Regions from separate parts of the Halomonas sp. SCS19 genome, predicted to be linked through region 3. Evidence: predicted binding sites of a transcription regulator. Region 3 holds the regulator's gene; each other region holds the start of a gene.
What was found. Region 3 encodes PhoB, which activates phosphate uptake and scavenging genes when phosphate is short. Its sites were predicted from a motif close to TGTCATANNNNTGTCANA; they were not measured.
Positions count from the first base shown of each region.

Region 1: NFH97_RS12445 (PhoX family protein) is a predicted target of PhoB. The motif match lies at 7,861-7,878, and genes of this name have one in related genera.
Region 2: NFH97_RS11210 (UTRA domain-containing protein) is a predicted target of PhoB. The motif match lies at 6,757-6,774, and genes of this name have one in related genera.

Region 1 covers NZ_JAMSHN010000001.1:2,831,565-2,841,533, reverse strand. Annotated here, with positions in the region: gene tatB (Sec-independent protein translocase protein TatB) at 1-167, shown strand, start outside; gene tatC (twin-arginine translocase subunit TatC) at 164-940, shown strand; gene elbB (isoprenoid biosynthesis glyoxalase ElbB) at 1,100-1,765, opposite strand; gene hemB (porphobilinogen synthase) at 1,970-2,977, shown strand; gene ppk1 (polyphosphate kinase 1) at 3,025-5,247, shown strand; gene NFH97_RS12445 (PhoX family protein) at 5,589-7,718, opposite strand; gene NFH97_RS12440 (hypothetical protein) at 8,043-8,765, shown strand; gene NFH97_RS12435 (DUF1989 domain-containing protein) at 8,982-9,698, opposite strand; gene NFH97_RS12430 (FMN-dependent NADH-azoreductase) at 9,934-9,969, opposite strand, start outside.
Region 2 covers NZ_JAMSHN010000001.1:2,547,603-2,557,571, forward strand. Annotated here, with positions in the region: gene NFH97_RS11175 (NAD(P)-dependent oxidoreductase) at 1-879, opposite strand, end outside; gene NFH97_RS11180 (HAD family hydrolase) at 947-1,687, opposite strand; gene NFH97_RS11185 (ABC transporter ATP-binding protein) at 1,684-2,832, opposite strand; gene NFH97_RS11190 (ABC transporter permease) at 2,829-3,677, opposite strand; gene NFH97_RS11195 (ABC transporter permease) at 3,664-4,497, opposite strand; gene NFH97_RS11200 (alkaline phosphatase family protein) at 4,494-5,363, opposite strand; gene NFH97_RS11205 (ABC transporter substrate-binding protein) at 5,496-6,572, opposite strand; gene NFH97_RS11210 (UTRA domain-containing protein) at 6,890-7,636, shown strand; gene NFH97_RS11215 (LysR family transcriptional regulator) at 7,674-8,576, opposite strand; gene cuyA (D-cysteate sulfo-lyase) at 8,766-9,809, shown strand; gene hisD (histidinol dehydrogenase) at 9,879-9,969, shown strand, end outside.
Region 3 covers NZ_JAMSHN010000001.1:2,013,305-2,023,273, reverse strand. Annotated here, with positions in the region: gene recG (ATP-dependent DNA helicase RecG) at 1-893, shown strand, start outside; gene NFH97_RS08755 (hypothetical protein) at 939-1,295, opposite strand; gene NFH97_RS08750 (HU family DNA-binding protein) at 1,387-1,662, opposite strand; gene NFH97_RS08745 (FAD-dependent oxidoreductase) at 2,005-3,165, opposite strand; gene NFH97_RS08740 (chorismate--pyruvate lyase family protein) at 3,327-3,965, shown strand; gene ubiA (4-hydroxybenzoate octaprenyltransferase) at 4,163-5,056, shown strand; gene phoB (phosphate regulon transcriptional regulator PhoB) at 5,171-5,860, shown strand; gene phoR (phosphate regulon sensor histidine kinase PhoR) at 5,921-7,249, shown strand; gene NFH97_RS08720 (YnfA family protein) at 7,281-7,616, opposite strand; gene cysZ (sulfate transporter CysZ) at 7,720-8,448, opposite strand; gene phoU (phosphate signaling complex protein PhoU) at 8,588-9,322, opposite strand; gene pstB (phosphate ABC transporter ATP-binding protein PstB) at 9,355-9,969, opposite strand, start outside.

The DNA.
Region 1 (9,969 bases), 820 kb from region 3:
AGGCGGATTCCACCGGCGCCCAGTCTGCCTCGGCCGGCCAGCGGCTGGACGACGCCGTCGACAGCGCCGCACGCGCCTCGTCGTCCAGCGCTTCGGCTTCCACGCTCTCCCCCGCTCCCAGCGATGACACCGCCTCTTCCGAGCACAAGGACTCCGCCACCCGATGAGCGATACCGGTGACACTCCGCCGTCAAGTCAGGGCCACGCCCCACTGATCGAACACCTGGTGGAGCTGCGCTCGCGGCTGATGCGCGCCGTGATCGCCATCCTGGTGATCTTCCTGGCGCTCTACGCCTTTTCCAACGACATCTACCAGTTTGTCGCAGACCCCCTGATGGAGCTGCTGCCGGAAGGCTCCCAGATGATCGCCACCGAGGTGGCGTCGCCCTTCCTGGCGCCGTTCAAGTTGACCCTGGTAGTGGCGGTGTTCGTGGCCATTCCCTTCGTCCTGCACCAGGCCTGGGCCTTCGTGGCGCCAGGGCTGTACGACAAGGAAAAGGCCCTGGCGCTACCGCTTCTGGCCTCGAGCGTCCTGCTGTTCTATCTCGGCGCGGCCTTCGCCTACTACGTGGTCTTTCCCCTGCTGTTCGCCTTCTTCACCCAGACCGGGCCGGAGAACGTGCAGGTGATGACCGATATCAACCAGTATCTCAACTTCGTGCTGAAGCTGTTCTTCGCCTTCGGTATCGCCTTCGAGATCCCGATTGCCACCTTCCTGCTCATCCTCACCGGCGCCGCCAGCGTCAAGAGCCTGAGCGCCAAGCGCCCCTACGTCATCCTCGGCTGTTTCGTCATCGGCATGCTGATGACCCCGCCGGACGTGGTCAGCCAGAGCCTGCTGGCGGTACCCATGTACCTGCTCTACGAGGTCGGGCTGCTGTTCGGCCGGCTGGTCAAGAGGCGGAGCAGCGATGACGAGGAAGCGCCGGACGAGGCGTGATCGCCACACCGGCAGAGCCCCCGTCAGCAGAATGCACAAAGCCCGAGGCATTGGCCTCGGGCTTTGCTTTTTTACCGCTCTCGCACCGGTGTTGTTCAAGGCGCTTGGCGACAATGATCAGTGGCGTCTCAGCGGGGCATGGCCCCGCTGAGACGGCGCTCAGGTGTTGACGTCCATCATCTCGTCGATGCGATCCACCAGCTTGTTGATGCCCAGCGCCGCCTCGCTGATGCGGGTGGCCAGCATATAGGCGGGGGTGGTCACCAGGCGATGCTCGAAGTCCACCACGATATCGTCCACCGCACAGCTGCGATGCAGGCCGCCCATGGCGCTGATGCAGCCACACACCTCGGGGTCGGTACCGATGGTGACGGCGATGCCCGGCCCCAGCACCTTGGGCACCAGCACCGGCGCGATGCACATCAGACCGATCGGCTTGCGCGCATCGTGAAACTCGATCAACAACTCAGCCAGGTCTTCGTGGACCTCCATCTCGGACTTGGCCGTGGCGTAGTTCGAAAGATTCTTGGCCACCCCGAAGCCACCGGGCAGGATCAGGGCATCGAAGTCCGATGCCGACAGTTCGTCCAGCGGCGAAATCTCGCCACGAGCCAGGCGGGCGGACTCGACCAGCACATTGCGCGACGCCTCGACGGCCTCCCCGCTGTGGTGGTCGATCACCTCCTGGTGAGCGATATCCGGGGCAAAACAGCGATAGGCGATGCCCAGCTGGTCCAGGCGCAGCAGGGTCAGGGTGGTCTCGTAGATCTCGGAACCATCCTGTACGCCGCAGCCCGACAAGACGATCGCTACCTGTTTACTCATGTCATTCTCCTTTATAGCGCGTCGCGAACGGGCCCGGACGCGGCCAAGACTGCCACTACTCTAGAGAGTCGCCACGGGTGCGACAAGACGCGACTTTCGGCGAACGGGAGAGGAGGAATATACTCAATCAATGTCATGCTTTTGTCATGAAGTGCCACCAGACTAGCGCGTGGCGCCGAATCCTTGCTTCCGTGGAGTGCCGTCTTGAGTGCCATTACCCCTCGTCTTTACCCCGCCAGCCGTCCTCGCCGCATGCGCAAGGACGACTTCTCCCGCCGCCTGATGCGCGAGAACCAGCTGAGTGCCGACGATCTGATCTGGCCAGTCTTCGTGCTCGAGGGCGAAGGCCGCCGTGAGGCTGTACCGTCCATGCCCGGGGTCGAGCGCCTGTCGCTGGACCTGTTGATCGAAGAAGCCCGCGAGGCCGTCGAGCTGGGCATTCCCGCCATTGCGCTGTTTCCGGTGGTCGACGCCGACAAGAAGAGCGAGCTGGCGGAGGAAGCCTACAGCGCCAGCGGCCTGGTCCAGCGTAGCGTGCGCGAGCTCAAGGCCGCCCTGCCCGAGCTCGGCGTGATCACCGATGTCGCCCTGGACCCCTACACCAGCCACGGTCAGGACGGCATCCTCGATGAAGACGGCTATGTGGCCAATGACCGCACCGTCGAGACCCTGATCAAGCAGGCGCTGTCCCATGCCGAGGCCGGGGCCGACGTGGTCGCCCCTTCCGACATGATGGACGGGCGTATCGGTGCCATCCGTGAACTGCTCGAGCGTGAAGGCCTGCCCAACACCCGCATCATGGCCTACAGCGCCAAGTACGCCTCGCGCTACTACGGCCCCTTCCGCGATGCGGTGGGCTCGGCGGCCAACCTGGGCAAGGCCGACAAGTCGACCTACCAGATGGACCCGGCCAACAGCGACGAGGCCCTCCACGAGGTCGCCATGGACATCACCGAAGGTGCCGACATGGTGATGGTCAAGCCCGGCATGCCCTACCTGGACGTGGTCCGCCGGGTCAAGGACGAGCTGCGGGTGCCCACCTACGCCTATCAGGTGAGCGGTGAATACGCCATGCACATGGCCGCCTTCGACAACGGCTGGCTGGACGCTGACACTGTCATCCTCGAGTCGCTGATGTGCTTCAAGCGTGCCGGCGCCGACGGCGTGCTGACCTACTTTGCCAAACGCGCGGCCAGGCTATTGGCCCGCTGATCAGGGGAGGGAGCGGCGCCCTTCCCGAGCCCCGATGAGGAACCACCATGGAAGACGCGCAGAGCGACAACGCCACGATTGAACATGCGACCCTGGGCAAGTCCGACGTCTCGATGAGCGACGCGCCCCAGGCCGATACCCCGGTGCCGCGCCTTAACCAGACGCGCACCGGCATCAAGCCCAAGGCAATGCCGGACCCTGAGGCCGACCTCACTGACCCGAGCCTCTACTTCAATCGCGAGCTGTCGCATCTGCAGTTCAACATCCGGGTGCTGGAACAGGCGCTGGACCAGGCGCACCCGCTGCTCAACCGCCTGATGTTCCTGTTGATCTTTTCCTCCAACATGGACGAGTTCTTCGAGATCCGGGTGGCCGGACTGAAGAGCCAGCTGGCCCTGGGCGACGACACCACCGGTGCCGACGGCCGCAGCCCGCGTTCGGTGCTCGACGAGATCTCGAAGATCGCCCACGAGCACGTGGAGCGTCAGTACCGCATCCTCAACGAGCAGCTGATCCCTGCCATGGAAGCCCACAACATCCGCTTCCGTCGGCGTGGGGACTGGACCAAGCAGCAGCGCAAGTGGGTCCATGATTACTTCTCCACCGAGATCATCCCGGTGGTCAGTCCCATCGGGCTGGACCCCTCGCACCCCTTCCCGCGGCTGGTCAACAAGAGCCTCAACTTCATCGTCGAGCTCGAGGGCAAGGACGCCTTCGGCCGCGAGGGCGGCCTCGCCATCCTGCCGGCGCCACGTTCGCTGCCCCGGGTCATCGCGCTGCCGGAAGAGCTGTGCGAGGAAGGCTTCACCGAGTATCTGTTCCTGTCGTCGATGATCCACGCCCACGCCGACGAGGTGTTCCCGGGGATGAAGGTCAAGGGCTGCTACCAGTTCCGTCTGACCCGCAACGCCGACATGACGGTGGATCCCGAAGAAGTCTCGGACCTGGCCTCGGCCCTGCGCGGCGAGTTGCTGGCCCGGCGTTACGGCAGCGGCGTGCGCCTGGAGGTGGCCGACAACTGCCCCGAGGAGCTTTCCGACTTCCTGATCAAGCAGTTCCAGCTCGAACCCAGTGACCTCTATCGGGTCAATGGCCCGGTCAACCTGACCCGCATGATGTCGGTACTGGGTGACGCCGACCGACCCGATCTGATGTACCGCTCCTTTACCCCCGGCGTGCCCAAGCAGGTCAAGCAACCCAACTCCATCATGCAGTCGATGCAGGAAGGCGACATCCTGCTGCACCACCCCTTCCAGTCGTTCACCCCGGTGGAGGACCTGCTGCGCGAGGCCGCCCGCGACCCCGACGTGCTGGCGATCAAGCAGACGCTGTATCGCACCGGTGCCGACTCACCCATCGTCAACGCCCTGGTCGAAGCCGCCGGCCAAGGCAAGGAAGTGACCGTGGTCATCGAACTGCGCGCCCGCTTCGACGAAGCCGACAACCTGGCGCTGGCCTCGCGCCTGCAGGAGGCCGGCGCCATCGTCATCTACGGGGTGATGGCCTACAAGACCCACGCCAAGATGATGCACATCGTGCGTCGCGAGAAGGGCGCGCTGCGCCACTACGCTCATCTCGGCACCGGCAACTATCACTCCAAGACGGCCAAGCTCTACACCGACTACAGCCTGCTCACCGCGGACCCTGTGCTGTGCGCCGACGTGCACAAGGTGTTCCAGCAACTGTCCGGCATGGGCCGCACCCGCCAGATCGAGAAGCTGCTGCACGCCCCCTTCACCCTGCACGAACGGGTCGTGGAAATGATCGAGCGGGAGGCAAGCTACGCGCGCAAGGGCAAGCGCGCCCATATCATCGTCAAGTGCAACTCGCTGACCGAACCCAAGCTGATCCAGGCGCTCTACCGCGCCTCCCAGGCCGGCGTCGAGTGCGACCTGATCATCCGCGGCATGTGCTGCCTGCGCCCCGGCCTGCCCGGTATCTCCGAGAATATCCGGGTGCGCTCGGTGATCGGTCGCTTCCTCGAACACACCCGGGTGTTCCACTTCCACAACGACGGCAAGCCCGAGATATGGGGCTCCAGCGCGGACTTCATGGCGCGCAACATGTTCCATCGGGTCGAGACCTGCTTCCCGCTGCTCGACAAGAAGCTCGCCGCCCGGGTGCGCAAGGACCTCGAGACCTACCTGGTCGACAACTGCCAGAGCTGGCTGCTGCAGGCCGACGGCACCTACATCAAGCAGGATCCGGGCGAGGCCGCACCGATCTCCGCCCAGGAAACGCTGCTGTACGCCTACGCCGCTCGCGCTTGAGTAACGCCCCGCATTGACGCGCCATCGGCGCGTCGATAACACCACCCAGGCCCCTCGCCAGCGACGCTGGCGAGGGGCTTTTCATGTTGTCGTCATGTGTCCTGACGGCTGCCGGACGCCGCGCGACCTGCGCCTTGGCCGCCCCAAGCGGTTCCCGGACCAACCGCCTCCCGCTTCAGGCTGCCGATCATCCAGCCCTGGACACCCAGACCCTAGAAAAAACACCCCGGCTCCCTGAAAAGGGAGCCGGGGTGCTGGGGCGGCGCAAGACGTCAGACGTAGAGAACGCCCCTGGAGGTTGCCCGAAAGGCCGACGCAAGCCGGCACCTTTCGGACACGTCCTAGACGCCGATCTGGCCGCCGTCTTCGCGCTGGATCACCACCGTGGCGGCGCGCGGTCGCACGCTGGCATCAGACGCCTGGGTCGCGTCGTCACTGGCCGGCCAGTTGCCCGGATGCTGGATATTGATAAACAGCGCGGTCTTGTCCGGCGTGGGGAAGATGCCAGTGACCTCGCAGCCGTTGGGGCCCACGCAGAAACGCTTGAGCTTGTCCTGGTTGGCCCCGGAGATCACCGCGGCGGCACCATCGGCACGCTCGAGCTCCGCCGGCACGACCGCCAGCACCTGGTCATTGGTGCTCTCGGTGACGCCCTCGTAGCCGTTGTCGGTCTGGATCCACAGGATGCCCTGGCCGTCGCCGCGCTCATCGAAGTAGAGCCCATCGGGACTGGCGAATTCGTTGTCGGCGGTCAGCCCGGACAGGTTGTTCTGGTCACTGGCCGCGGCACCGAACACGAATACCTCCCAGTCGAAGGCGGTGGCATCGCTGCCCTCGCGCCAGCGGATGATCTGACCGGCCTCGTTGTTCGCCCGCGGGTTGGCCGCATTGACCGGTGCCGTGGCGTAGCCGTTGCCCAGCGCGGTGATGTTGTCGCCGTCGCCGGTCAGGGTCGCCTCGGTGCCGTCTTCGGTACGCTTCGAGTTGTTGGTCAGGGTCATGTAGACCTCGCCGGTGGACGGGTCCACCGCGCCCCACTCAGGGCGATCCATCGGTGTGGCACCCATCAGGTCGGCGGCATCACAGGTGTGGATGATCACCCCGGCCAGGTCATCGGCGTCGAGTTCCAGCGCCTCGGCCAGGGTACGGCCATCCTGGGTGGAAGCGTCCGGCGTCAGCGGCAGCCACTCGCCGCTGCCATCGGCGTTGAAGCGAGCGACGTAAAGGGTGCCGCTGTCCATGTACTTGTCACCGATCGCCAGGCGATCGGCCTCGGCGCCGGGAGCGATGGCATCCGCCGGGTCCCAGGCCGCCTCCGAGACAAACTTGTAGATGTACTCGTTGCGCGAGTCGTGACCGGAGTAAAACACCACCGGCTCGCCTGCTACCAGCTTGCCCGGCCAGCAGCCCTCGTGGCGGAAGCGGCCCAGCGCCGTGCGCTTGATCGCCTGCCTGCCGGTATAGGGGTCGATCTCGACGATATAGCCGAACTGACGCGGCTCGTTGCGGTAGTCACCGCTGGCGTCGTCGGCGACGGGGTCGCCGATCAGACGGGTAAATTCGTCGTCGCGTTCGCTGTCATCACCCGCGGCGGTCTCCCAGCCGTAGCGTCCGCGACCACTGGCGATGCCAAGACGGTCATCGTCCAGGGTACGGCCTTCGTTCTTGACGAAGTAGGCCGGCCAGTTCTCCTCGCAGGTGAGGTAGGTACCCCAGGGCGTGTAGCCGTGGGCACAGTTGTTGTTGGTGCCGCGAGCCTGGGTGCCGCCCGGGGAATACCTGGTCTTGACATAGTCGCTGCCCGCCACCGGCCCTGACAGGTGCATCGGGGTGGCGCTGGTGTAGCGACGGTTATGGGCGGAACCCTTGACGTGGCTCCAGCGACCATCGGCGTCCTTCTTCACCTCGACCACGGTCACCCCGTGGGCGTTGATCTCGGTGCGCACCTCGTCCGCCGGACGCTTGCCTTCGGTCATGTTGGTAGGGCCGCCCTGGGGCGCCCACAGCGCGTTCTCGTCGATGTATTCGTTGTTCATCACCAGCAGGAAGCGCTCGGAGGCCGTGCTCTCATCCAGCGCGAAAGGATGCATGCCGTCGTGATGCATGCCGACGCTGGCCGCCTGGGCCTGGGGCGTCATCGTCAGATCCTCGCTCCATTCGGGCGCGCTGTCGTCAAGCGGCGTACCCCAGGGCACCAGCACCTGGGCGGTATAGCCCGGCGGCACCACCACGGCGTCGCTGCGCGAACCGGCAATCGACTCGAAGGCCAGCGCCAGCGGCGTCTTGGCCATCCCTGACGACGGCTCGTTGGCGAAGGCCGAGAGACCAAAGCTTCCCAGCATGGTCATGGCCGCCATGCCCATGCCACCCTTCATCACCCCTCGCCGGGAAAGACGACGGTCGAGCACCGAGGAGAAGGGTTCATTACGGCTGGGGTTCAACAGACGATGATCTTCAATTTCCTTGCTCATTGCGCAGTCCTCTTCTTGCAGCCCTCTGTTCGCCGTCAAGGCGTGGGCTGTCGGTGCCAGTCACTGTTGCCGGCCTCGGGTATCGGAGGGGAAAGTCGATCACAGGGGCGACGGCGGTCCGCCGACAACACTAGGTAGTCCAGATGACACTCGTATGACGATAGACGAGGTTGACGCAGAGCACAGGAAGTAGCGCTATTGTAAAAAGAGTAACAGTTGGTGAAAGAAAATGGCTTCGCTCGTCGACACAGTGCACCAACAATCGCTATCGACAGGACCAGAACCATGTGGAATCTGGGACACCGACATCAGCGCATACTTCTTATGCCCCAACGCGCCCCTTCAGCCGACGAAGATCCCGAGCCTCGTTGGTACTGGGTCCACTGTGTCGATCAACAGAGCCTCGACCGGGGCAGCGCCGCCAATGTCCAATCGCTTTCATGCCTCGACCAGGCACTTCCCTGTTGTCTCGTCATACCGCCACAATCGGTCACCCTGGTAACGCTGGACGGCGCCCTGGCCGAGGAGGTCGACAGCAGGGAGTCACTGGATGAACTGGTTGAGCGGGAGCTTTGCGTAATACCGCACACTCTCGCGCTCCATGTGCTCTATCGTGATGACAGCGCCCTGGATGTCATGGTGGTGCAGCGTACCCTGCTGGCCCAGTGCAGCCGACGCCTGGGACGCCATCACCTCTCGCCCCGCTGGTGGGCCAGCGCCTTCCAGGGTCTGCCGCCGCCCGAACCCGACACCCTGGGCGTACTGCCCTGGGGCGACGACTGGATGCTGAAGTGGCGCCACCCCGAGACCCCTGAACGGGAGCGCTGGCTGTGCTGGCCCAAGAGTCAGGACATGGAGGACCTGAGCGACCATCTTCCGGAAGTGCTGCGCGAGTCGCCATGGAATTGTCCACTGGCCCCCCAGGCCGTCAACGGCCTCGACTGCCTGGACTTCTGTGCCCGCCACCTGCCCGAGGACCTGCCACTGGTGCCCTCGGACATCGGAGGTGAGGGTCAGCCTAGGGAGAAGAAGCCCGAGCCCGCGTAGAGGCAGCGTGATCGCTATCGCTAAACTTCGCTGCCACTGGCCCAAAAAACGTGTAGAGGCGTTTGAAGCGACGAGAGGGAATGCTGAAGTCATATCGTGAGCGATGACGAGCCGGATGCCGCCGGAGCGCAAAGGCTGGAGTTTACCTTCGACGGAATGAGAACCTTTAGCGCCGGCGGCGGAGTTGCAGTGCATCGCCATCTATCCCGTGTTTCTTCAATCTCCGAGCATGACTCCTATACTTTCCGTTTGGCTACCAACTCCGTTGACCGCCGTAATATCTTGGGGACAGCATGACATGACTACGCAACAGGTCATCATTGCCTTGAACACGATCCTGTCGTCTCTTTTGGCCACGGGTGGCACAAATGTCAGTGAGCCATCACCATCAAGTGGAACATTCATCCACACATTGAATGGTGATGGAACATGCGAAACCTCCTTGCCGATGGCAAGCAATGCCATTCGAAGATTATCAACACAGTTGTCATGGTATTCGCTTACGCCAAGCTGTCTATAGCGATTGATATCGCAGGCGGCAATCAATGTGTCATGCACCCCAGGCGAAGTATCTTCCACTAGTTCCAGCATCTCGTTTCTTCTATTGGAAACCATACTGTCACCGACAACCGGCACCAAGCGCCCAAGATGGGTTCGAGTATGTTCCATGGATAGAAATTCGTCTGGATCACTCGTATTGAAAGCCCACATATCGCAGACCTGCAATCCACTTACGTTAATCAGCGTAAGCATCTGCCCTTTTTCCAGTACAACGGCAGCGCCACACCTCGCGGGAATGAAATAGACCTTTCCTGGCTGCAGAACACCATTGCGCGCAAGCGGTTGGCTCACTGACAACTGTTTTTCTTCCAGCGCACCGAAAGAAGCCGCCAGATCAGGCTCCCTATCTCTACTTATATAACCACCCATCATCCACCTCGCTCACTGATTTTTCCGACTTATCATGAAGAATACATTGTTGGAAATCAGACACTCCCTCTCACCACATCGGCCCTCTGACGGCGAGACGCGCAAATTTCTCATCCCGCGAGACTATTCTTATTTCAAGTTCTGCAATACAGACGTTTGCTGGACAGGGAATCACATCTGTTGCCGAGCATCTGGTACCCAGCAGGGGACGATCGTAGAAGCGGTCACGGAGGTGCGCTCACCCCGAGACTGGATCGGAAACAACGCGAGGAAC
Region 2 (9,969 bases), 530 kb from region 3:
CATGCCGTTGCGTCGCCGGACCTCGAGCAGCAGGGCGCTGTGGTCGAGGTCAGCACCACCTGCGTTGACCAGATCGCCGAACAGGCGGTCGGTCAACTCAAGCAGCGGCAAGTCGAGGCCGAGTTCCCGGGCGACGTCGCAGGCGGCGCGAGTGTCCTTCAGCTGATGCCTGGCCGGTCCGCCGGGTGCGAAGTCGCCGTCCAGCATGCGTTGGCCATGCTGGTCGAGAATCCGCGAGTAGGCGAAGCCCCCCAGCATGGCCTGGCGCACCTTGGCGGGGTCGGCGCCGCCGGCTTCGGCCAGCACCAGGGCTTCCGACACCGCCGCGATGGTGCTGGCCACCGTCAACTGATTGACCAGCTTGGCCAGGGCGCCGCTGCCTGCCGAGCCAATATGCAGGGGATGGCCCATGGCCTCGAGAATGGGCTTTGCCCTGTCGTAATCGACGGCGTCTGCTCCGGCCATGATCGAAAGAGATCCTTCGCGCGCGCCCTTTTCGCCGCCGGAGACCGGGGCGTCCACCCAGCCAAGGCCAAGCTCGCGACAGCGTTCGGCCAAGGCGATTGCTTCACTGTGGCCAATGGTCGACATCACGATGAGCAGGGTACCGGGAGACAACTGACGGGCGATGCCGTCGTCGCCGAACAGCAGCGTCTCGCATACCGCGCCCGAACTTACCATCATCACCACCGCCTGGGCGTTTGCCGCTGCCTCGATGGGTGTCTCGGCCAGAGTGGCGCCAAGTTCGCCCAGCGGGGCTGCCTTGTCGATGCTGCGATTCCAGGCACGCAGGGGGAAGCCTGCACGGATCAGATGACGGCCCATGGGCAGGCCCATGATACCGGTGCCCAGCAGGGCGATGGTGGCAGGAGAGGTCATACGGGCGGCTCGTTGTAGATTAGAAAGTAGGTAACAGCCTAACCTCTTCCGCCCGGTGCCTCCACGCTCAGTCGACCTGCCGCCACCACTGTACCGGCCAGCCGCGCTCGCGGGCGGTGGCGTCAAGCGTCGAGTCGGGGTTGATGGCGAAGGGACGGTCGACGAATTCCAGCAGGGGCAGGTCGTTACGCGAGTCGGAGTAGCCGAAGCTCTCCACCGGGGTGTGCTCGGCCAGCCACTCGCGCAGCGCCTCGAGCTTGCCGCCCTGGAAGGTGCGGATGCCCTCGGCCTTGCCGGTGTAGCGCCTGCGGGAGTCGAGTTCGAGAGCGGTGGCCAGCGCCTGATCGGCACCGAGGCGCTCGGCCAGCGGGCCGACCACGTGGATCGGCGAGGCCGAGATGATCACCACCCGATGGCCTTGGTCACGGTGCCAGGCCAGGCGTTCGTGGCCCTGAGGGAAGAGCCGGGGCACCACCTTGGCCTCGAGGAAGGCGTCGACCTGTTGCCTGACGTCGGCCTCGCTGCGGCCGGCCAGCGGCGTCAGCAACAGCGCCAGATGGGCTTCCATGTCGAGCGTTCCGGCGGCGTAGGCGGCCATGTGTTCGGCGAAGGCGGCGCGGTAGGCGTCGCCGTCCTCGATCCAGCCGAGATCGATCAGCCACTGACTCCATAGTCCGGTGATGTCGCCGTCGAGCAGGGTGTCATCGAGGTCGAACAGGGCCAGGGTCATGGGCGCGTCGGGGGCCTTGGCGGCATCGCCGTGGCAGGCGTCAGTGGTCATGGTGACAGGGCTCGTCAGGTCGTTCATGCATCCAGCTCCTGAACCTCGTCGAGATCGACGTGGATCGTCACCTCGCAGCCGGCGGGCAGCAGGCTGCGGGCGGAGCGATTGAGGGTATCGACGGCGAGGCTGGTGCCTTCGCAGTCGATGTCGTAGCGCACGATGTTACCGAGCAGGCGATGTCGACGCACACGACCGCTGACGCCCGGTCCCACCCGCGCCGGCCGCTCGCCACCCAAAGGGCGGCCCTGCACGCTGAGATAGAGCGCCTCGGGGCGCAGCGCGACACGACCGGCCTGGCTGCGAAAGCCCAGCAGTGGCGCGGCCTCGACGGCGTCGAGCAGACAGTAGTGGCCCATGAAGCCGGCGGCGTTTTCGTCCCGGGGCCGGGTGTAGAGCACCTCGGCGGTGTCCTTTTGCAGGATCCGCCCCTGGTGCATCAGGAACACCCGGTCGGACATCAACATGGCCTCTTCCTGGTCATGGGTCACGAACAGGGTGGTCAGGCCGAGGGTCTTCTGAATCTCGCGGATCTGGTCGCGCAGATGTCGACGAATGCGGGCGTCCAGCGCCGACAGCGGCTCGTCCATCAGCAGTACCTTGGGTTCCACCACCAGCGAGCGTGCCAGTGCCACCCGCTGGCATTGCCCGCCCGACAGCTGGTGGGGAAACTTGTGCGCCTGGTCCTGCATCTCGACCAGGCGCAGCACCTCGTCTACCCGGCGCGCGCGCTCGTCACCGGGGACCTTCTGCATGCGCAGGCCGAAGGCGACGTTGTCGGCGACCTTGAGGTTGGGAAACAGCGCATAGTGCTGAAACACCATGCCGACCCCGCGCCGCTGGGGCGGCAGGCGGGTGATGTCGTCACCGCCGATGTGGATGCTGCCGGCGTCCAGCGAGGTCAACCCAGCGATGGCCCGCAGCAGGGTCGACTTGCCGCAGCCGGACGGCCCCAGCAGGGTGATGAACTCGCCATGCTCGATATCGGCGTCGATGTCGGCGAACACCGAGGTTTCGCCGAAGCGCTTGGCCAGCCCCTTCAGCGAGACCGCGTTGCCGCTTTCCTGGCGGCCTGGCGCGGACGGGGTCGTGGTCTGGACCGAGGACGGGATAGTGGACGGGACCGTGGACGGGGCGGCGCGCTGGGTGGCAGGTGTAGTGGCAGCCATCATCGTGTGGCCTCCGTGATGGTGTGCTCGGCCTGGCGATTGCCCAGCCAGGTCAGGATCAGGGTAAAGGCGAACAGGGTGATCACCAGGGCGCTGGTGAAGTGGCCGCTGGCGCCGCGCATATTGTTGAGGTAGACCTGCAGCGTCTCGAAGCGGGTGCCCACCAGCATGTTGGCGAAGACGAATTCGCCGACCAGGAACGAAAACGACAGGAAGATGGCGATCTGCACCCCGCCACGCAGGTTGGGCAGGATGACCAGAAAGAAGGCTTTAAGCGGCCCGGCACCCAGCAGCTGGGCGGCGTCCATCAGGCTTTGCACGTCCACCGCACGCAGGCTGTTGGCAATGGCGCGGTACATGAACGGCAGCACGATGGTGAAGTAGGTGGGAATCAGGATCCAGGGGGTGCCCACCAGCGGCAGCGGGCCGCCAGCGTAGAGCTTGAGTAGCCCCACCGAGGACACCACCGGGGGCACCGCGAAGGGCATCAGGATCAGGGTGTTCATCCAGCGGTCCAGCCACGGATAGCGGGTGTGGGCCAGCAAAGCCACCGGCATCACCAGCACCAGCGACAGCGCCAGGGCACCCACGGCGACAGCCAGCGACCGGGCGAAGGCCGCCACAAAGCGCGGGGTGGTCCATAGCTCCACGAACCAGGCCAGGGTCAGGCCATCGGGGACCAGGGTCGCGCCCCAGCGGGTGGCCAGGGCGTAACCCAGGGTCGCCACCAGCGGCAGGGCCAGCACCGCGAAGACGCTGCCGACGATCCAGGCGTAGGGGTTGAAGGTCGCCGACAGCGGCGCTGCGGTCGGGCTCTTGTGAGCCGGCAGGGTTTCAGCGTGAGCCATGCTGTGCACTCCGTCTCAACAGCCACTGCTGGACCAGGGTGACCAGCACCAGCAGCATCACCAGAATCAGCGCCAGGGCGCTTGCCAGATTGGGCTCGAGGAACAGGTCGCCGGCCACCAGGTTGGCAATACGAATGGTCATCAGGTTGTAGCTGGTGTTGACCAGCGCGTAGACGGTGGCGTAGGCGCCCATGGCGTTGGCGAACAGTACCGTGAAGGTGCCGGCCAGGGCCGGCCACAGCACCGGCAGGCCGATGCGCTGCCAGTAGGCGATGCGCCCGGCGCCGAGCAGGCTGGCGGCATCACGCCATTCGGCCTTGAGGCCGGCGAAGGCCGGGAACAGCAGCAGGATGCCCAGCGGAATCTGGAACCAGGTGTAGATGACGATCAGCCCGCCGGTGGAGTAAAGACGCACGTCCTCGATGATGCCGAGTCGTTGAAGCGCCAGGGTCAGCACGCCGTTGGCCCCCAGCAGGATGATGAAGGCGAAGGCCAGCGGCACGCCGGCAAAGTTGGAGGTCATGTTGGTGAAGGCGATCATCGCTCGCCTCAGGCGTCCGCCGGAACGCACCAGGGCGTGGCAGGTCAGGGTGGCGATGACCAGGCCGATGGCGCTGGACACCAGCGAGATGGTCAGGCTCTTCCAGATCGCCTGGCGGAAGAACGCCGACTGGGCGATCTCCTGAAAGTGGCCAAGGCCCCAGTCGCCGTTGACGTTGAAGGCACTGATCGCGACCCAGGCCATCGGCGCCAGCTGGAAGGCGGTGAATATCACGGCGAAAGGCACAAGCCACAGCCAGGCCGGTAGGGGCGCCTTCACGAGCCGGCCTCCTCGTTGCAGGTGGCGTTCGCGGTGGATGCGACGCCTGCGCTGCTGGACGCGGCCAGCAACTCGGGATGCCAGGGCTTGTCGTGGGAGAGCCCGAGGACGCTTGCCAGGGTGCCGCACAGGTGGGTCTGGCGGATGACCCGTCCGGCGGGGTCGGCAAAGGCGTCGCCGAACAGCCACAGCGGCACCCGGCGTTCTTCTTCCAGCAGGCCCGAGTGGGAGCGATCGGCGTTCATGCCGTGGTCGGCGGTGATCATCACCTGGCAGCCGTCGGCCAGCCAGCCTGGCAGGTAGTCGGCCAGGGCGATGTCGGCGTGGCGGGCGGCGTTTCTGTACTGGGGCGAGTCGCCGCCGTGACGGTGGCCGGTATCGTCGATGTTCATGCTGTGAACCAGCAGGAAGTCCGGCGCGTGGCGTTGCCTCAGGGCCTCGGCGTCGCTGAACAGGTGATCATCCGGATAGTGGTCCTGCCAGTAGAAGATGCCGGCCTGGATGGCCGCCGCAGGGTCGTCGAGAAAACGGTCGCGGGTGCGCTCGAAGGGCGCCTTGACGTAGAGCTCACTGACCCAGTGATAGGCCGCCGCAGCGGTGGCAAGGCCCTGGCCGCGGGCCAGGTCGAACAGGCTGATGCCATGGGACCGGCGCACGATGTCGTTGTGCACTACCCCGGAGTCCACCGGGCGATCGCCGGTCAGCAGGCACTCGTAGAGCGGCCGAGACATGGCCGGCAGCTCGCAGTCGAGGTGGGTGGTGTAGCCGCGTCCGGCCTCTACCAGGGCGCTCAAGTGGCCCATGGCGTGATGGCCGACGGCGTGATTGAGGCCGTCCAGCACCACCAGTATGACGGGTCTGGTCATGATGACTCCCGGCCGCGCGGCAATACAGGGCGCGGCGCTGTCGCGATAAGACGTGGAATGCGCTGAAGACAGGCCACTTGGGCACTGTCTTCAGCGGTCGATCGACGTAGCGGCGCTGTCCTCAGCGCTTGATCACTGCTGGTGGATCAGCACCTCGGACTGCCACTGGCGCGGCAGCACCTTGGCGCTCTGTTCCCAGGCGGCAAAGTCCTGGATCGGACGGGCGCTGGCGTACTGCTCGTTGGGCAGCAGCTTGGCGGCGATGTCGTCGGGCAGGGTCAGGTGCTCGGCGCGGATCGGGCGAGCGTAGCCCTCGGCCAGGTTGAACTGCCCTTCGTCGGACAGGATGTACTCACGGGCCAGCTTGGCGGCGTTGGGGTGCTGGGCGTGGGTGTTGATGATGGTGGCATAGCCGGAGGTCACCGAAGCGTCCGAGGGGATCACCACCTCGAAGGCGTCACGGTCGATCTGGTCGCGGTAGTTCAAGGCGTTGAAGTCCCACAGCAGGGCCACTTCCACTTCGCCCTTCTCCAGGTTGGCGATGGACACGTCGGCCAGCGACAGTCGGCCCTGCTCGGCCAGTTCGGCGAACAGCTCGAGGCCCGGGGCCAGATTGCCCTCGTCGCCACCGGCGGCGTAGGCGGCGGCGAGTACCGCATTGTTGGCCTGGGAAGCCTGGCCCACGGCGCCCACCGATACCGAGTAGTCACCCTCGCGCAGGTCGGTGAAGGAACTCGGGCGCTGGTCCTCTTCCACCAGGTTCTTGTTGATCATCAGCGCAATGGTGCCAGTGTAGCCGAGCATCCAATGGCCATCGTCGTCCTTGGCCCAGTCGGGGATCTCGTCCCAGGTGGTGGGCTTGTAGGGCTGAGTCACCCCCTGCTGCACCGCGATCGGACCAAAGGCGAAGCCGACGTCGCCGATATCGGCGGTGGCGTTCTCGCCCTCGGCCTTGAACTTGGCGACTTCCTCGGCGGAGCTCATGTCGGTATCGGTGTGCGCCAGGCTGTAGACGCTTTCCAGGTCGGCCCAGGTGTCCTTCCAGTTGGCCCAGGTGTCGGGCATGCCGACGCTGTCGACGCGGCCTTCCTGCTTGGCGGCCTCGATCAGTGACTCAAGCTCGGCGGTGTTTGCCTGGGCGGCGGTGGACAGCAGGCCAACGCAGGCCAGGGCGGTCAGGGTCGGGTAACGCAGAGAAGTGACGATCACGAGAGGGTCTCCGGGTCAGGGGCGAGAAGTCGACGGAAACCGATGCGCCTTTCTGGTCTAGATCAGTTCCCGTTGACGATCACCCTAAGGAGCTAGCGTGACAGCCTCGTGTCAGTTGCGTGGCAGTCTCGTCTCAGTCCATATGAGCTAGGTAAAGGACGAAAAACCCGACTCGTTCGAGCACTGTCATCGCGTTGTCACCGGCTTGCCACTAGACTGCTGAAATTACGTTGAACCTTCTTTGGTCTATACCAGAAAGCTGGACGCCGCCGGATACTGCCCGGCGGCGATCCTGGTCAGAGCTTCGAGAGTCCGCCTTGCCTACTGTCCCTGACGACACCTCGCACGACGCCTCCCCCTCCCATCGCCTGCGCGAGCGTCTTGCGCCCTTGCTGAGTCTGGCCTCGACACGGGGCGATCGCCGTCTGCCCAGCGAGCGAGACATGATGGCGCGCCTCCAGACCACCCGCATCACCCTGCGCGAGGCACTCAATGAGCTGGAGGCGGAGGGCTGCGTGTATCGCGAGAATCGGCGCGGCTGGTTCGTGTCGCCGCCACGGCTACGCTATGACCTGTTGGCCTGCCTGCCGTTTCACGAGATGGTGCGATCCCAGCAGCGCAGCGCCCGCACCCTGTTGCTCAGTGCCGAGGAAGTGATCGCGCCCGTCACGGTCGCCCGCCGGCTGGGACTCGCCGAAGGCGAGCGCGTCTACCGCATCTGTCGTGCCCGGCTGGTGGACGAACGCCGGGTGCTCTACGTGGAACACCATCTGTTGCCGCGCTGCTTTCCCGCCATTCTGGAGTTCGATCTGGCGCGGGAATCGCTGACCGAGCTCTACCGCCGCGAGTACGGCATCCGGGTCGGGCGGGTCAGCTACGAGCTCGGCACCTGTGTACTTTCCAGCGACGCCGCCAGCGCGCTCAACGCGGTACGCGGCAGCCCCGCCCAGCGCATCACCCGCATCAACCACGACCAGAACGGCCGTGCCATCGACTGTGATGATGAGTACTGGCGCCACGACGCCATCGAGCTGACGCTTTCCGCCGCCCCTCAGGGAGTTTGAGGTGCGAGATCGAGGGGCTTCGAACTGCAGGGGAGTGCTAGACCGCGGGAGGGCGTTCTTCCAGCAGGTGCCACAGGGGGGCTGCCACTGCCGCTTCGTCGCGATGGCGATAGCAGGCCACTTCCAGAGAGGGGCCGCCGAGGATTTCCTGCAAGGAAATCAGCTTGCCGCTCTCGAGGTCTTCCTCGATCAACCCGTGGGGTAGCCAGCCGATGCCGAGACCGGCCAGGGCGAGTTGGCGAATGCCGATGGTGAAGGCGGTCTCGCAGACCAGTTCGATCTCGTAGTGGCGTTGGGCATCGAGCAGGTAAGGCGTCGCCAGGGCCTGGCCAAGAAAGCTGTCCGGATCGTAGCCGATCAAGGGCAGTCGTTGACCTTCCTCGAGTTCGTGCATGAGACCACCGTGATGATCCGATGCGCACACCGGCAACAGCCGTTCAACGCCCAGTGACAGCCGCTCGACGCTGTCGCTGCCGCTGAACAGGGGGGCGCCCTCCAGCTCCGAACACAGCAACAGGTCGGCCTTGCCTTGCTCGAAGTCGTGGATGCACTGGCTGCGGTCGGACGAGGTGATCTGCAGTCCCACCTCAGGCGCGTGATGACGCAGGTGGCGCAACAGGCGCGGCAGGTAGCTGACGGTCAGGGTGTGCTGGGTGGTCAGAATGGCCCTGGGCCCCTGGCGGGCATCGCTTCTGAGACGACTGCGCATGGCGTAAAGGCGTGCCAGCCACTCTCGTAATTGGGGCTCGTACGCCCGCGCGTGGGCGGTCAACTCCAGGCGCGAGGCGCTGCGATCGATCAGCGCCACCCCCAGCCATTCTTCCAGCTGGCGGATACGGCGCGAGAATGCCGGCTGGGTGACGTGGCGCCGTTCGGCCGCCTGGGAAAAGGTGCCCGCTTCGATAAGCTCGAGAAAATCCTCTATCCATTCGATCTTCATTGGTGTTTTGGTCTGCCTTAGTGGGTGGCGGCCGGGGCTAAGCAGTGGCTATGCAAAAATTTAACAGCTGGCGAGCAACTTGGCATTGGTCTCATGTTCCAGGCGAGGCTTAACTTGGAAGCGATCGCTCGAGGGCAGGCCTTCAGGCCTGCTGTGTCTTTCGACGTAGGTCGTCAAGAGAGCACGCCAATGCCAACAATGACTCGCCTGGAGGCCCGTATGCACCTGTCCCGTTTTCCCCGTGTCCGTCTCGGCCATATGCCCACTCCGCTGGAGCCCATGGACAACCTGAGCAAGCTGCTCGGCGGTCCGCGGCTGTGGATCAAACGCGACGACTGCACCGGCCTGTCCACCGGGGGCAACAAGACCCGCAAGCTTGAATTCCTGATGGCCGACGCCCTGGAACAGGGCGCCGACACCATCATCACCCAGGGCGCCACCCAGTCCAACCACGCCCGCCAGACCGTGGCCGCCGCCTGCAAGCTGGGGCTCGAGTGCCACATCCTGCTGGAAGACCGCACCGGCAGCGAGGACCCCAACTACAACTACAACGGCAACGTCTTCCTTGATCAGCTCCACGGCGCCAGCGTCGAGAAGCGCCCGGGCGGTGCCGACATGGCCGCCGAGATGGAAGGCCTGGCCGATCGTCTGAAGAGTGAAGGCAAGAAGCCCTACATCATCCCCGGCGGCGGCTCCAACGAGATCGGTGCCCTGGGCTACGTCAATGCCGCCCTGGAACTTCTGGCCCAGGCCAACGACATGGGTCTGCGCATCGATCATCTGGTCCACGCCACCGGCAGCGCCGGCACCCAGGCGGGCCTGGTCACCGGCCTCAGCGCCTGCAACGCCGGTATCCCGGTGCTCGGCATCGGCGTTCGCGCGCCGAAGGACAAGCAGGAAGCCAACGTCTTTGCCCTGGCCCAGAAGACCGAAGCCAAGCTCGGCCTGTCCGGCGTCGTCAGCCGCGACCAGGTGGTCGCCAACTGCGACTACGTGGGTGAGGGCTACGGTGTGCCCACCGACAGCATGATCGAGGCGGTCACCCTGCTGGCCCGTCACGAAGGCATCCTTCTGGACCCGGTGTACTCCGGCAAGGGCATGGCAGGGCTGATCGACCTGATCCGCCAGGGCCACTTCAAGCAGGACGAGAACGTCGTCTTCCTGCACACCGGCGGCGCCGTTGCGCTGTTCGGCTATCCCGATACCTTCGGTTTCCCCGACTACAAGGGCTAGGCCCAGGGCGCTTCAGGGCAGGCGCCCGCTGAGTTCGGGCGCCCTCGACGACGTTATTCGGAGACAACAATGACCATTCGTCATCTCAAGACGGCGGAGGCCGCCGCTGGCGTTGCCGCCGAAGACCAGCGCGTGACGGAAGCGGTGCGTGGCATGCTCG
Region 3 (9,969 bases):
ACGAACAGCACCGATTTGGCGTGCATCAGCGTCTGGCGCTACGCGAGAAGGGCGAACAGGGCGGGCTAACGCCCCACCAGCTGGTGATGACCGCCACCCCGATTCCTCGCACCCTGGCGATGAGCGCCTACGCCGACCTGGACGTCTCGGTGATCGATGAGCTGCCGCCCGGGCGTACCCCGGTGACCACCGCTGTGGTGCCGGACGAACGCCGGCCCGAGGTGATTCAGCGCATCCGCTCGGCCTGCGACGAGGGCCGCCAGGCCTACTGGGTCTGCACCCTGATCGAGGAGTCCGAGGCGATGACCTGCCAGGCCGCCGAGGTGACCCACGAGGAGCTGACCGAGGCTCTGCCGGGCCTGGCCGTCGGCCTGGTCCACGGGCGCATGAAGGCGGCCGAGAAGGCCGAGACGATGGCCGCCTTCAAGAGCGGCGAGCTGGACCTGCTGGTTGCCACTACGGTCATCGAGGTCGGTGTCGACGTGCCCAACGCCAGCCTGATGATCATCGAGAACCCCGAACGTCTGGGGCTATCGCAGCTGCATCAGCTGCGTGGCCGGGTGGGGCGCGGCAGTACCGAGAGCTACTGCGTGCTGCTCTACCATCCGCCGCTGTCGGAGTCCTCCAAACAGCGCCTGTCGGTCATGCGCGAGACCACCGACGGCTTCCGCATCGCCGAGCGGGACCTCGAGATTCGTGGCCCCGGAGAGGTGCTGGGCACCCGCCAGACGGGGCTGGCCCAGATGAAGATCGCCGACCTGGAGCGCGATGCCGACCTGTTGCCGCGCATCACTCCACTGGCCGATGCCCTGCTCGAGCAGGCAGCAGAGGCCAGCAGGCCACTGATCAGGCGCTGGCTGGGCGAGGAAGCCGGCCGCTATGGCCAGGTGTGAACCGGGTGTGGGCCAGGCGTGGGCCGGGTATGAATCAGGTATGCCTCACAGGTGCTTGAGCAGGCGCTGCAGCCGATCAAGATCCTGGGCGTCGCCCACCAGTCGCAGCTGGCCGGCCATCATGGCATCGAGGAAGGTGCGCTGGGAGGGGCGCCGGAGTACCTTGATCGCGGTCTGACTGTCCTGGAAGCGTAGTTCCAGATCGAGATCCACCGGCAGTCCGCGCTGACTCTCGATCCCCGTGGGACGCATGCGATAGTGGCGCGCGATGGACAGATCTTCGGTGGCGATGCCCCAATCGAGCCCACCCCGGTCTTGCAGACGTTCGCGGAATCGCGCCTTGCGCTTGAAGGCCCGCTTGAGCATGACGCCCAGCAGCCACAGCATCAGTCTCAGGGTCATGTTGCCTCACCGGTCGACGGGTAGGCGCGGCCCGCTACCGGGCCGCGATATCGATCCACCGCCTGGAGGACAGGCGGTGGTAGTCGTCACCTCAGCGGGCGACTGCGTCCTTGAGCCCCTTGCCGGGCTTGAAGGCGACTGTCTTGCTGGCGGGAATCTTCAGCGGCTGGCCCGTCTGAGGGTTCTTGCCGGTGCGGGCGGCACGCTCGCGCACGGTGAAGGTGCCGAAGCCGATCAACGACACGTCCTGGCCGGAAGACACGCTACCGGTGATTTCGTCGAGGATGACGTTCAACACCTGGCTGGCCTTGTCCTTGGATAGATCGGCACGCTCGGCAATCGCCGCGGCGAGTTCTGGCTTGCGCATACAGCCCTCCTGGTTTGGCTTGATACTCCGGTGCCGTGACACCGGCATCATTGTTATGGAAACACTGTCCGAGTGTCCACACGGGCAGTCCCCGGCCCTGCGCCGTGACAACAGGATCGTTGACCACGACGATGAACATCACGGTGCGCTCAGCGCTTCCTGACTGTCTTTCGACTAGCGAGAGCCACCGCCGACGGGACCTTGCCTCTTCCATCGGTACGAAACCGGCGATACGGCACCGGCCAGCCACACGTCGTGGCGGTCGTCCCCGATAGAATTGCCCTGCCTCGGTGGCACCTTCAACGACGGCTGTATCGCGTACAACCCGCGCCGTTGACGAACCTAGCCTAGCAACGGCGGTGCCGCCCGCGCCAGTTCGACTTTCCGACGAACGCATTTTCCCGTCAACGCAAAGCCCTGCAGACGCCCTTCGTCATCCTCGGCCAGGGCGCTGATATCCTCGCCGTCGGCCTCGATTCGCCAATGCACCTTGTCGGTCATCGGCGGCAGCGCCACCACCGGCAGCAGCGGCGTCTTGACCAGCACCGGCCAGGGCCCGTAACGCACCTGGGTGGGACGACCGCACAGGGTCGCAGCCAGCGCCTTGGCCGAAGCCTGCAGCGGCTGCACGTACATGGCATTGACACCGTCCACCGAGGCCACATCACCCAGCGCATGAACACGAGGATCGGAGCTTTTAAGGTAGCGATCGACGGCGATGGCATCATTATCTGTCGCGATACCGGCCTCTCGCGCCAGCCGAGAGCGCGGCTTCAGACCGGTGGCCACCAGCACCATATCCGCCTCCAGCTCATGGCCGTCGTCGAGGTGCACACCGATGTCACCACCGGCACCTTCGAGCCTGCTCACCAGACGGCCATGGATGACGTCGATGCCGGCCTCGATGAAGGCCTGGCTCAGGGTCTGACCCAGCCGCCGTGGCAGCAACCTGGGCAGCAACGAGGGTTCAGGGCCGACCAGGCAGACGCGATGACCACCGGCGTGCAGATCGTTGGCAAATTCACAGCCGACCAGTCCGAGGCCGACGATGGCCACCCGAGCCGGGCGCCCCAGCGCCTCGAGGCCTGCCGAAAAACGCCGATAGTCGTCGAGATCATTGATCGAGAACACCCGTCCGGCCAGGGCATCGGGAATCTCGAAGGGCGCCACGGGGCTGGCACCGGTGGCAATCACCAGATCCGACCAGGGCAGGCGTTCCTGGCCCAGGCTCAGGGTGCGCGACGCCAGATCGATGGCATCGACCCTGGTGTGGGGACGTACCACCGCGCCCAGTTGATCGGCCAGTTCCAGCGCCGAGCGCGCGGCCAGCCGATCCGCCGCCAGGCCCTTGGCGAAGCCGGTGGACAGCAGCGGTTTGGAATAGTCATCGCCTGAGTCGGCGCTGATCAGGGTGATCGGTCGGTGGGCGTCCAGCGCCCGCACCTGGCGTGCCAGGCCTATGCCCGCCATGCCGGTACCGATGATGGTCAAGGGTCCTTGCATCGCTTCCTTCGACTCTGCCGACGACCGCCGGGCGGTCGCTGTTGAAGCTGGGCCGGCCCGCACGGGGCCACACCAGCGGGTGAGTGCTGGGCCACATGGTACACTATGCGCCGACCGACCGGAGCACCGCCCTCCGGTGACGACAGCCCTGCCGAGGCCGCATGACACAGCTTCCTTCCACATTCCGCTCCCTGGGGGAGCGCTCGGGGTCCGAACCGGGTAATCCCGCGCCAGCCACAGCCGCTTCGCCGAATGCCGACGCGGCCGATATCGTCGACCCCGGCTGGGTGTCGCTGGCCTCCGGTGGCATCGCGGTGCCCGCTGACTGGCACGCCTGGCTGGCCTCGCGGGACTCCCTGACAGAACGCCTGATCGAGGCGGCAGGCGCCGGGCACTTTCGCGTACGCCTGCTGGCGGAGGCCAAGGGCCTGCCGTGGCCTGACGAGGCCCACGTGCTGGGCCTGGCCAGCGACGAGCAGGCCTGGCTGCGCGAGGTCGCCCTGTGCGTGGACGAGGAGCCCTGGGTGGTGGCGCGCAGCGTGGCACCGATCGTCGAGCGTCACGACGCTCCCTTCGAAGGCCTCGGCGAGACCTCTCTCGGCAGCTGGCTGTTTCGCCAGCCCGATCTCGAGCGCAGCGCCATTCAGATCGGCCGTAACACCAGGCCGATCCACGGCTATACCGGACTGTGGCAACGCCGCTCGGTATTTCGTCACAGCGGCTGGGTGCTGCTGGTGCAGGAGAGCTTTATGCCGACCATGGGCCGAGCGTTGTCGCTGTCGGCCTCTGCCACCGGCTGACTAGCTGTCGCTCACCGGCTGTCACCCCGCCATCGCCCTTCCGTCGCCACCTTCGGAGCGAGCCGCCTGGCTGGTCATGGCCGTCGGCTCGCGCTAGGCTGCGCCAAGGCTTCTCGGCGATGTTTCTCCGAGGAGCGACTGTTGCCCGGCTTACGCCTCATTTTCGCCTGACCTGCGCCAGAGCATGAGAGAGACCGATGGATCGTTCGCTGCTGCGTCCCCCTGGATACCTGAACCGAATTCCCGACTTTCTGGCGCTGATGCGTCTGGACCGCCCCATCGGTACCTGGCTGTTGATGTGGCCGACCCTGTGGGCGCTTTGGGTGGCCTCCGAGGGCATTCCGGCCCGTGACACCCTGCTGATCTTCGTCGCCGGCGTCTACCTGATGCGGGCGGCGGGCTGCGTGGTCAACGACTACGCCGATCGCCACTTCGATGGCCACGTCAAACGCACCAAGAACCGACCGCTGGCCACCGGCCGCATCAGTGAGCGGGAGGCCAAGGTGCTGTTCGTGTGCCTGCTGGGATCGGCCTTCGCGCTGGTCTGGCTGACCAACGGCTTTACCGTGTGGCTGTCGTTGATCGGAGCGGTGCTGGCCGCCAGCTATCCCTTCATGAAACGCTACACCCACTTCCCCCAGGTGGTGCTGGGCGCAGCCTTCTCCTGGGCCATTCCGATGGCCTTCGGCGCGGTGCTCGGCGAAGTCCCGATGGTCGCCTGGCTGCTGTTTACCGCCAACGTGCTGTGGACCGTGGCCTACGACACCGAATACGCCATGGTCGACCGCGACGACGACCTCAAGATCGGCATCAAGTCCACCGCGGTACTGTTCGGCCGCTGGGACACCCGTATCATTGCGCTGTTGCAGCTGGCTACCCTGGGGCTGCTGGCCTGGGCCGGCAGCCTGCTGGCGCTGGGCGGCTTCTTCTGGCTCGGCTGGCTGGCCATGGGCGCGACCTTTGTCCACCAGCAGCGGCTGATCAAGAGCCGTGACCGCGACCGTTGCTTCCAGGCCTTTCTCAACAACCACTGGTCGGGCCTATTGCTGTTCGCCGGACTCGGACTGAGCCTCTACCCCTCCCTCGGGTGAGGGAAATGCCCGTCTCGGTCGCTCGACAATGGATACAATGTCATCTAATTGTCACATTGACGTGGTGTCATTTGTCACCGTCGAGTGTAAGACCCTGACCAAGAGGCTCCCGGGATGACCGCCAAGACCGTACTGATCGTCGATGACGAAGCCCCGATCCGCGAAATGATCGCGGTGGCGCTGGAAATGGCCGACTACCGGGTGCTCGAGGCGGACAATGCTCAGGCCGCCCACGCCATCATCGTCGATGACCAGCCAGACCTGCTGCTGCTGGACTGGATGATGCCGGGCACCAGCGGCATCGAACTGGCCCGCCGGCTCAAGCGCGAGGAAACCACCGCAGAGCTGCCGATCATCCTGCTCACCGCCAAGGGTGAGGAGGACAACAAGATCCAGGGTCTCGAAGCCGGCGCCGACGACTACATCACCAAGCCATTCTCGCCGCGAGAACTGGTGGCCCGACTCAAGGCAGTGCTGCGACGCGCCACTCCGCGGGGCGTCGAGGACCCGGTGGAGGTAGAAGGCCTCAAGCTCGACCCGGTCAGCCATCGCGTCAGCGTCGACGGCAAGTCACTGGACATGGGCCCCACCGAATATCGCCTGCTGCAGTTCTTCATGACCCACCAGGAGCGCGCCTACACCCGTGGCCAGTTGCTCGATCAGGTCTGGGGTGGCAACGTCTACGTGGAAGAACGTACCGTCGACGTGCATATCCGCCGCCTGCGCAAGGCCCTGGGGGAACCCCATCAGCAACTGATCCAGACCGTACGCGGTACCGGTTATCGCTTTTCGGCCAAGGTCTGAGCGAGCCATCGACGCAACGCAGCACCAGGAGGGATGAGGTGAACGGAGCCGAGAACTGACGTGGGTCGTCTGTGGAGACGAGAAGTCTGGCGCCTGGCCGTGCTGGTGGGTCTCGGCGCCTTGCTGGGCTGGCCCTTCTCGCTGTCCAGCGTAGGCATCGGCCTGGGCCTGGCGCTTGGGCTCAGCTATCACCTGCGCAACCTGCACGCGATGCACGACTGGCTGACCCACCGCCCCCAGCAGGAACCTCCCACCGCCAGTGGCCTGTGGGGCGAGCTGTTCGATCGCCTCTATCGCTATCAAAAGGGCCAGCGGATCACCCAGCGCCGCCTGCGCTCGACCCTCCAGCGTATCCAGGAGTCATCCGAGGCAATGCGCGACAGCGTGGTGATGCTCGATCGCCACGGCGACCTGGAGTGGTGGAACAGCTCCGCCGAGCGCATGCTCGGCCTGAAGCCGGCGCTGGACCGCGGCCAGCACATCACCAACCTGCTGCGCGACCCGCGCTTCGTCGGCTACTTCAATGCCCGTGACTACCGCGAACCGCTGAGCCTGCCCTCCCCCATCGACGAGAACATGATCCTGCAGTTCCAGATCACCCTGTACGGTGACGATGAACGCCTGGTCATGGCCCGCGATATCACCCGTCTGCATCGCCTGGAACAGATGCGCCGCGACTTCGTCGCCAACGTCTCCCACGAGCTGCGCACGCCGTTGACCGTGCTCACCGGCTACCTGGAGACCTACAGCGACATGGCCGGCATGCTGCCGGAGCGCCTGGGCAAGGGGGTCGCCCAGATGCAGAGCCAGACGCGCCGCATGCAGAATCTGGTCAACGACCTGCTGCTGCTGTCACGACTCGAGAACGACCAGGGCGGCAGCGACCACGTTCGCCTCGACCCCACCACCCTGCTGCAGGCGGTCAAGCGCGACGCCGAGGCATTGTCAGGCGGGCGCCAGCAGATCGAGGTCGTCGTCGAAGAATCGCGCAGTCTCACCGGCAGCGAGAAGGAGATGCACAGCGCGGTCTCCAACCTGGCCTTCAATGCGGTGCGCTACGCCGGTGACGGCGCCCATATCACGCTACGCTGGCGTGCCTACGGCGAAGGCGCCTGCCTCGAGGTGGAAGACGACGGCGAAGGCATCGATCCGAGGCACCTGCCACGCCTTACCGAACGCTTCTACCGGGTCGACAAGGGCCGCAGCACCGCCACCGGTGGTACCGGCCTGGGGCTTGCCATCGTCAAGCACGTGCTGCTGCGCCACGAGGCACGCCTGGATATCGACTCCCGACTCGGCGAGGGCGCAACCTTCCGCTGCATCTTTCCCTCGAGCCGGCTGGCAGCGGCCGACCCGGTGGCGCTCGGCCGCGCAGGCGCTGTGCACTAGGCCCCGCCAGAACGAACAGAGCGTGCTCCCATCAGCTCCTGGGCCCCAGCAGGATGACCGCGGCACCCACCAGACACAGCACTCCCCCGATCAGGTCCCAGCGATCCGGCAGGCGCTGCTCGACCCACCACAGCCAGCCCAGCGACGCCACGATGTAGATGCCCCCGTAAGCGGCAAAGGCACGCCCGGCGTAGTCGGCATCGATCTGACTGAGCAGCCAGGCGAAGGCCACCAGACTCGCCACCGCGGGCAGCAGCCACCAGGCCGAGGCGTCATCTCGCCACCAGCGCCACACCGCAAAGCAACCGGCGATCTCGGCCAGCGCCGCCGCGATATAGAGCAAAAGACTAGGCAACAGCGCCGTCATGGTGCCTCCCTGCTTTCCCCTTTTGATGCCGCACGTCCATCGACAGCGCTACTCAACGCCGTACGGCCATCGACAACGCCGATAGCGGTGCTCAAACTGCTGCTCAACGCCTTACCACCGGCAACTGCCGATAGTGCTGATCCCACATCAGCACCGCGCCGGCCACGGCCCCGGGGATCAGAAACAGGTTGGCCAGCGGGATCCAGGTGATCAAGGTCACCAGGCCACCGAAGCTGAGACTCGGCCACCAGCGCGCCGACAGGCGCTTGCGCATGTCGGCGAAGCTGACCTTGTTGTTATCCATCGGGTAGTCGAGGTAGGTGATCGCCATGACCCAGGCGCTGAAGGCCGCCCACAACAGCGGCGCGATCAGGTTGACCACCGGAATCCAGCTCAGGATAAACAGCCCGATCATGCGCGGCAGGATATAGGCCAGCTTCAACAGCTCCCTGCCCAGGGCGTCGAGACCGGTCTTGAGCCAGCCACGATCATCGATGGGCTCGCGGCCGGTCAGCTCGACCTCGGCCCGGGCTGCCAGGAAGCCGTAGAAGGGGGCGGCGATCAGGTGGGTAACCAGGGTAAAGCTGAAGAACACGATCAGCACGAGGCTGACCACAAACAACGGCCAGATCAGCCAGTCGAGCCATTCCAGCCAGCTCGGCACCATGGCCATCCAGCTATCGAGCCAGCCACCGAACTCACCGAGCACGTAGCTGAGCATGCCGGCGTAGACCAGCAGGTTGACCAGAATGGGAAGAAACACATAACGACGCAGGCCCTGGCTATAGACCAGGCGGGTTCCGCGGCGGACCGCCTCGAGGGCATTCAGCATGACATCGATCCTTGGCAGTGGCTGAAGATGACAGTGCCCCAACGACATCGGGCCATCGTCTCGACGATGGCCCGATGCTCAGAGTGCAGGCAACGACCCTGACGGGGCCGGCCTATTGACGCCGCTCAGGGCGTCGAGGTCAAGACGTGCTGCTGTCGTCGAGCAGTTCCTGGTTGAGGTCGTCAGGGTCGATGTGACGGATATCCAGGCCCTTGACCAGATAGATGACGTACTCGGCCAGGTTGTTGGCGTGATCGCCGACACGCTCCAGCGCGCGCAGGATCCACATGATGCCCAGTACCGGAGAGATCGAACGCGCATCCTCCATCATGAAGGTCATCAGCGAGCGCATGGCGCTCTGATACTCGCTGTCGACCCGCTCGTCTTCCTGCACCACCTGCATCGCCAGTTCGGTGTCGAAACGCGCGAAGGAGGTCAGGGCGTCACGCATCATGTGACGCACGTGCTCGCTGATATTGCGCACCTCGACGAAGCCGCGGGTGCCGTTGTTGCCGTCGACCAGTTCGATGGCGTTGCGCGCGATCTTGCTGGCCTCATCACCGATACGCTCGAGATCCGACGCCGCACGAATCACCGCCAGTACCAGTCGCAGGTCCGAGGCCGCCGGCTGACGGCGTGCCAGCACGCGGGTACACTCGTCGTCGATCTTGACCTGCATGTCATTGACCGCACGGTCGTTGTCGACCACACGAGAGGCCAGTGCAGAGTCGGCGTCGAGCAACGAACTGACGGCATCCTGCACCTGCTTTTCCACCAGGCCACCCATGGCCATCAGGTGGGTCTTGAGTTCCTCGAGCTCATGATTGAACTGCCTCGAGATGTGCTGGCTGTGGGTATCGCTGGTGATATCCATGAAGGTCTCCTGAAGAAGCATGGGACGGGACGCTAGCCCACCATGCGTCCAGTGATGTAGTTTTCGGTGCGCCTCAGGCGCGGATGCGTGAACAGGGTGTCGGTCGGGCCGTACTCCACCAGCTCACCGTTGTGCAAAAACGCCGTATAGTCCGACACCCGCGCCGCCTGCTGCATGTTGTGGGTCACCAGCACCAGGGTCAGATGCGGCTTGAGTGTGCGAATCAGCTCCTCGATCTTCAGCGTCGAGATCGGATCCAGGGCCGAGGCCGGCTCGTCGAGCAACAGCACCTCGGGTTCCACCGCCAGGGTCCGGGCGATGACCAGACGCTGCTGCTGGCCTCCCGAGAGCGACCAGGCCGACGCCCGTAGACGCCCCTTGACCTCGTCCCACAGCGCCGCCGACTTCAGTGCCCATTCGACCACATCGTCGATGCGGCGCTTGCTCAAGCCTCCCTGCAGACGCAGGCCAAAGGCGACGTTGTCGTAGATCGACATGGGGAAGGGGTTCGGTGCCTGAAACACCATGCCCACCCGACGCCTGAGCTCGGCCACCGCCACCCTGGGGTCATGGATATCGTGGCCGTCCAGATGAATCTGGCCGTGACGACTGACGTCCTCATTGAGGTCGTGCAGACGATTCAAGGC